2 regions of the Actinosynnema sp. NPDC050436 genome follow, and region 2 is predicted to be linked to the other one. Evidence: riboswitches for the same ligand, from Rfam matches in the RefSeq annotation. Region 2 holds a riboswitch; the other holds the start of a gene.
The links. Region 2 has a riboswitch for thiamine pyrophosphate ahead of thiO (glycine oxidase ThiO). Riboswitches for the same ligand answer to the same signal wherever they lie in the genome.

Region 1 (3,394 bases), on a different contig from region 2:
GATGACCATGATCGACCTGATGGTCTACCGGAACGGTTCGCCGGAGCTGTTCACCGGCGAGCTGTACCAGTGGCGGCTCAGCGAGTTCTCCGACAAGTTCGCGCTGCCGTTCACCTACCCGCCGTTCGCGGCGTTCGCGTTCCTGCCGCTGTCGTGGGTCTCGTGGGAGGTCTCGCGCTGGTTCTGGCAGCTCCTGTGCCTGTTCTGCCTGTGGTTCCTGGTCCGCAAGTCGCTGCACCTGGTCGGCAGCACCGACCCGCGTCGCGCGATGCTGTGGACGGCGCTGTTCGTCTGGGTCGAGCCGGTGCGCACCACGCTCAACTACGGCCAGGTCAACCTGGTCCTGGCCGCGCTGCTGGTCGGCACGGTCGTCAGCGCGAAGCCGTGGGTGGGCGGTGCCGGCGTCGGCCTCGCGGCCGGGATCAAGCTCACCCCCGCGATCACCGGGCTCTACTTCCTGGTCACCCGCAACTTCAAGGCCGCCGCGTGGTCCGTCGCCGCGTTCGGCGGCACGGTCGGGATCGGCTACCTGCTCTCCGCCCGCCAGTCGAACCAGTTCTGGTTCGAGCTGCTCGGCGACGCCACCCGGGTCGGCCCGGTCGGCTCGGCGATCAACCAGTCGCTGCGCGGCGCGCTGTCCCGCACCGTCGGCTACGACGTGCAGACCGGTCCGGTCTTCCTGGTCGGCGCGGCGGTGGCGGTGGCGCTCGCGGCGTGGGCGCTGCACCGCGCGGTCAAGGCCGACGACACGCTGGCGATGATCGTCGCGGTGCAGTTCCTCGGCCTGCTCGTGTCGCCGATCTCGTGGAGCCACCACTGGGTGTGGGCGATCCCGGCCCTGCTCTGGCTCGTCTACGGCAAGGCCCGGGGTCGCCTGGTCACCGCCACCGCGTGGGCGTGGCTGCTCGCCATCGGCAGCTACCTGATCTCGATCCTGCTGATCCTCCAGGAGTCGATCTGGATCATCCCGCGCCCGTGGTACCTGTCCCTGCTCGGCTGGGTCTACCCGGCGGTCGGCCTGCTCACGCTGGTCGCGATCGCCGTGTCGCTGCGGCGGACCTCACCCGAGCGCGTCGAGGACGCCGTCGATCTCGCCCGCCAGTGACACGTCCAGCGCGGTGATCCCGCCGGTGGAGTGCGTGCTGCACCGGAAGGTCAGCGTGCGGTAGCGGATGTCGATGTCCGGGTGGTGGTCGTCGTTCTCGGCGATCTCCGCCACCCGGTTCACCACCTGGATCGCCCGCGCGAAGCTCTCCAGCTCCGCCGTGCGCACGAGCGCGGCGTCCCGGGCCGTCCAGTCGGGCAGCGAGGACAGGGCGGCGGTCACCTGGTCGTCGGTCAGCAGCTCGGCCATGCCCCGATCGTCCCACCGCGTCGCGTAGGGTGCGAGCACCACGGGAGTCCGGTGTTGCGCCGGGCTGAGAGGAGGGCTCGCAAGCCCTCGACCGTCCGCACCTGATCCGGGTCATGCCGGTGTAGGGAGAGATGATGCTTCGACGTGTGCTGACCGCCGCCACCGCCGGGGTCGTGCTGACCGCGTGCTCCGTCACCGCCGGGGACCCGCCGCCGCCCGGCGAGCGGGTCGTGACGCTGGTCACCCACGACTCGTTCGGCGTCTCGCCGGAGGTCCTGGACGCCTTCAAGGCCGAGACCGGGATCACGGTCAAGCCGCTGGCCTCCGGTGACGCCGGCGAGCTGACCAACAAGCTCGTGCTGACCAAGGGCAACCCGATCGGCGACGTGGCGTTCGGCGTCGACTCGACGTTCGCGTCGCGGGCGCTGAAGGAAGGCGTGTTCGCCGAGCACGCCTCGCCCGAGGCGGGCAAGGGCGCGCAGCGCTACCAGCTCGACCCGCCGAACCGGCTGCACGCGGTGGACGTCGGCGACGTGTGCGTCAACATCGACGTGGCCGCGTTCAAGGACCTGGGCGAACCGAAGACCTACGCCGACCTGGCCGACCCGAAGTACCAGGACAAGCTGGTCGTCGAGGACCCCGCCACCTCCTCGCCGGGCCTGGCGTTCCTGCTCGGCACGGTCGCCGAGTTCGGCGAGTCCGGCTGGCCGGAGTACTGGTCGAAGCTCAAGGCCAACGGCGTCAAGGTGGTCAGCGGCTGGGAGGAGGCGTACACCCAGGACTTCTCCGGCTCCAGCGGCAAGGGCCCGCGCCCGGCCGTCGTGTCCTACGCGTCCTCGCCGTCGGCCGAGGTCGGCGACGACGGCACGCCGCGCACCAAGGCGCTGCTCGACACGTGCTACCGGCAGGTCGAGTACGCGGGCGTGCTGAACGGCGCGAAGAACGCCGACGACGCGCGCAAGGTCGTGGACTTCCTGCTGTCGGAGAAGTTCCAGGCGGACGTGCCCGGCAAGATGTACGTCTACCCGTCGCGCGAGGGCGTGGCGCTGCCCGAGGCGTGGACCAAGGCAGCCCCGCTGCCGCAGGAGGCGCGCACCCTGCCCGCGAACCAGGTGGACGCCAACCGCGAGCAGTGGGTCCAGCAGTGGCGCACCCTGGTCCAGGGCTGACCGCTGCCCGCCCGACCCCGCCGGTCGGCCGGCGGACCGGCCGCCCGGCACCCGGCGCGCGGCTGGGCTGGGCGCTCGCGGGCCTGCTGCCGCTGGCGTTCCTCGGCGTGTTCTTCGCCTGGCCGGTGGCCGCGATCATCGGCCTGGGCCTCGGCGACGGCGGGGTGTGGCCCGCGCTGGTCGACCCGCGCACGTCGGGGCTGATCGGGTTCACGCTGGGCCAGGCGGCGGCGGCCACGGCGCTGGCCCTGCTCACCGGGCTGCCCGTGGCGTTCCTGCTGGCCAGGTGCCGGGTGCGCGGCTCCGGTGTGGTGCGGGCGGCGGTGATGGTGCCGTTCGTGCTGCCGACCGTGGTCGTCGGGCTGGCGTTCCGGGCGCTGTGGCCGGACGGCGGGGTGCTGCCGATCGTGCTGGCGAACGCGTTCTTCAACGTCGCCGTGGTCGCGCGCACCGTCGGCGGGCTGTGGGCCCGGGTCGACCGCCGGGCCGAGGACGCGGCGCGGGCGCTGGGCGCGTCCCGGCTGCGCGCGTTCACCTCGGTGGTGCTGCCCGCTCTGGCCCCCGCGATCGGGTCGGCGGCGGCGGTGGTGTTCCTGTTCTGCGCCACCAGCTTCGGCGTGGTGCTGGTGCTCGGCGGCGCGCGGTACCGCACCCTGGAGACCGAGATCTACCTGCGCACGGTCGAGCTGTTCGACCTGTCCGGCGCGGCGGCGCTGTCGCTGGTGCAGATCGCGGCGGTGCTGGCGGTGCTGCTGCTGGGCGGCGCGGCCCGCCGACGGCGCGAGCGGGCGCAGGCGCTGCGGGTGGAGAGCACCCGGCGACCGGCCGGCGGCGAGTGGGGCGTGGTCGCGGCGGCGTGGCTCGTCGTGGG
Region 2 (3,394 bases):
CTCCACCACCGGCTGGCGGTGCGGCACCGTCCAGGCGAAGAACTCCACGGTCAACTACCCGCAGGGCTCGGTGTCCGGCCTCACCCGCACGAACGCGTGCGCGGAGCCCGGCGACTCGGGCGGCTCGTGGGTGGCGGGCAGCGGCTTCGGCCAGGCCCAGGGCGTGACCTCCGGTGGGTCGGGCAACTGCTCGTCCGGCGGCACGACCTACTTCCAGCCCCTCGGCGAGATCCTCAGCGTCTACGGCCTGCGCCTGACCACGGGCTGACGTGGCGCGCGGTCGACATCCCTGCGGACCGCGCACCACGGGTCGAACACCCCCCGGGCACCCCTCCGCCCGGGGGGTGTTCCACGTCCTGCCTCAGTCGAACTGGACGGACCGCTTGGACAGCCCGTACCAGAAGCCGTCCACGGTGGTGGTCGCGTCCTGGTCGGCGCTCGCCCCCAGCGACACGAACAGCGGCGCGAAGTGCTCGGTGCGCGGGTGCGCGATCCCGGCCGCCGGCGCCTTGTGCCGGAAGTCCAGCAGGCCGTCCACGTCCTTGGCGGCCAGCGCGCGCCCGGCCCAGTCGTCGAACTCCGCCGACCACGCGGGCGGCTGGTAGTCCGGGCCGGTCCGCATGTCCACGCAGCTCAGGTTGTGCGTCATGAACCCGCTGCCGATGATCAGCACGCCCTGGTCGCGCAGCGGTGCCAGCGCGCGCCCGACGTCGAACAGGCGGCGCGGGTCCAGGGTGGGCATGGACATCTGGAGGACCGGGACGTCCGCCTCCGGGTACATCTCCTTGAGCGGCACGTACGCGCCGTGGTCCAGGCCGCGCGCGGCGTCCTGCGCCACCGGCTCGCCGACTAGCTTCGCCACGCTCGCGGCGAGGTCGGGTGCACCCGGTGCCTCGTAGGTGACTTCGTAGTACCGCTGCGGGAAACCCCAGAAGTCGTAGGTGAGCGGCACGGTCGTGGTCGCGCCCAGGGTGAGCGGCTGCTCCTCCCAGTGCGCGGACACGATGAGGACCGACTCGGGGTGCGGGAGCGCGTCGGCCCACGCCCGCAGCTCGCCGGTCCACCGGTCGTCGTCGGCCAGCGGGGGAGCCCCGTGGCCCAGGTACAGCACAGGCATCACGCCGACGACTGTACGCCCTTTAGTTGAATTTTCAACCAGGATGCGGCGGCAGCCGGGTCCTCCGCCTCGGTGATCGCCCGCACCACCACGACCCGGTCCGCGCCCGCCGCCAGCACCTCCGGCAACCGCTCCCGGTCGATCCCGCCGATGGCGAACCACGGCCGGTCCGTCGTGCCCGCCGTCGCCCGCACCAGGTCCAGCCCCGGCGCGGGCCGACCCGGCTTCGTCGGCGTCGGCCAGCACGGCCCGGTGCAGAAGTAGTCCACCCCCGGCTCCGCCGCCGCCGCCCGCGCCTGCCCGACGTCGTGCGTCGACCGCCCGATCACCACGTCGTCGCCGACCACCCGCCGGGCCACCGGCACCGGCAGGTCGTCCTGGCCCAGGTGCAGCACGTCCGCGCCCACCGCCAGCGCCACGTCCGCCCGGTCGTTCACCGCCAGCAGCGCGCCGTGCCGGGCGCACGCCTCGGCCAGCACCTCCAGCGCCGCGATCTCCTGCCTGGCCTCCAGGCCCTTGTCCCGCAACTGCACCACGTCCACCCCGCCCGCGAGCGCCGCGTCCGCGAACTCCGCGAGGTCGGGGCGCGCCGGCGTGCACAGGTAGAGCCGCGCGTCGGCGAGCCGCCGCCTGATCCGGGTTCCGTCGAGTTCTGGCACGGCCGCACCGTAACCGCCGGCCGGAAACGTGCGCTACGGTGGACGTGGTCCGCACGGGAGCCTGGAGAACACCGGGCTGAGAGGGAGCGTGGTCCGCTCCGACCGTCGAACCTGATCCGGGTCATGCCGGCGCAGGGAGCGTGAGTGCCTTGGTGAGTGCGAGCGGGATCACCGTCCTCGGCGGCGGTGTCATCGGCCTGTCCGTCGCGTGGTGCGCCGCCCGCGCCGGGCACCCGGTCGAGGTGGTCGACCAGGGGTCGCCGCACGGCGGCTCGTGGGTCGCGGGCGGGATGCTCGCGCCGATCACCGAGGCGTGGCCCGGCGACGAGGCCGTGCTCGCGCTGGGCGCGGAGTCGCTGGCGCTGTGGCCGGAGTTCGCCGCCCAACTGGGCGTGCCGCTCAGCCCCGTCGGCACGCTCGCGGTCGCCACCGACGCCGCCGACGTCGAGGTCCTCGACCAGTTGCGCGGCTTCCTGCACAGCCAAGGCCGCTCGGCGACCAAGCTCACCCGGCGCGAGCTGCGCGCCCTGGAGGCGGGCTTCGGCCCATCCGTCCGAAGTGGACTCTCCATGCCGGGCGACCTGTCCGTGGACAACCGCGTCCTGCTCGCCGCCCTCCGCTCGGCCTGCCGCGAGCACGGCGTCCACCTCACCGACTCGTCCACACAGGACCACCCGATCACCGTGATCGCCGCCGGCGCGTGGAGCCGCGACCTGCACCCCGCCCTGCGCGACGTCATCCGCCCCGTCAAGGGCGAGATCCTCCGCCTCACCGCACGACCCGGCGCGCTGCCCCCACCCCGCCACACCCTGCGCGCCCAGGTCTCCGGCCGACCCGTCTACCTGGTGCCCCGGACCGGCGGCCTCGTCCTCGGCGCCACCCAGCACGAGAACGGCTTCGACCCCGACGTCACCGTCGGCAGCGTCCGCGACCTCCTGCACGACGCGGAAGTCGTGTGGCCCGCCGTCGCCGAGTACGCGCTCACCGAGACCGCGGCCGGGTTCCGCGCCGGCAGCCCCGACAACCTGCCCGTCGTCGACTGGCTCGAACCCGGCGTGCTGGCCGCCACCGGCCACCACCGCAACGGCCTGCTGCTCGCACCCGTCACCGCGCGGCGGGTGCTCGACCTGCTCCGCGAAGGAGGAAACAGTTGAAGGCACGGGTGAACGGCGAACAACGGGAACTGGCCGACGGCTCCACCGTGGCCACGGTCCTCGACCTGCTGGGCGCACCGCCCTCCGGCGTGGCCGTGGCGCTGGACGGCGAGGTCGTGCCCCGCGCGGCGTGGGCGTCCACCCCGGTGCCGGACGGGTCCGCCGTCGAGGTGCTCACCGCCGTGCAGGGAGGCTGACGTGGACGACCCGCTGGTCATCGCGGACCGCGAGTTCGGCTCCCGGCTGATCATGGGCACCGGGGGAGCGGCGAACCTGTCCGTGCTGGAACGCGCCCTGGTCGCGTCCGGCACCGAGCTGACCACCGTCGCCATGCGCCGGGTGGACGCCACCGGCGGCGGCGTGCTGGACCTGTTGCGCCGCCTGGGGATCGACGTCCTGCCCAACACGGCCGGCTGCCGGGGCGCCGCCGAGGCGGTGCTGACCGCCCGCCTGGCCCGCGAGGC

Region 1: it holds a riboswitch for thiamine pyrophosphate, as region 2 does, so the genes downstream of both, AB0I60_RS26200 (thiamine ABC transporter substrate-binding protein) here and thiO (glycine oxidase ThiO) in region 2, are expected to answer to the same signal.

Annotation. Positions count from the first base shown of each region.
Region 1 covers NZ_JBFAJV010000011.1:267,200-270,593, forward strand. Annotated here, with positions in the region: gene AB0I60_RS26190 (mannosyltransferase) at 1-1,105, shown strand, start outside; gene AB0I60_RS26195 (4a-hydroxytetrahydrobiopterin dehydratase) at 1,061-1,354, opposite strand; TPP riboswitch at 1,385-1,501, shown strand; gene AB0I60_RS26200 (thiamine ABC transporter substrate-binding protein) at 1,489-2,523, shown strand; gene AB0I60_RS26205 (iron ABC transporter permease) at 2,607-3,394, shown strand, end outside.
Region 2 covers NZ_JBFAJV010000016.1:88,435-91,828, forward strand. Annotated here, with positions in the region: gene AB0I60_RS30695 (S1 family peptidase) at 1-268, shown strand, start outside; gene AB0I60_RS30700 (class III extradiol ring-cleavage dioxygenase) at 362-1,117, opposite strand; gene thiE (thiamine phosphate synthase) at 1,117-1,776, opposite strand; TPP riboswitch at 1,820-1,931, shown strand; gene thiO (glycine oxidase ThiO) at 1,917-2,930, shown strand; gene thiS (sulfur carrier protein ThiS) at 2,927-3,127, shown strand; gene AB0I60_RS30720 (thiazole synthase) at 3,129-3,394, shown strand, end outside.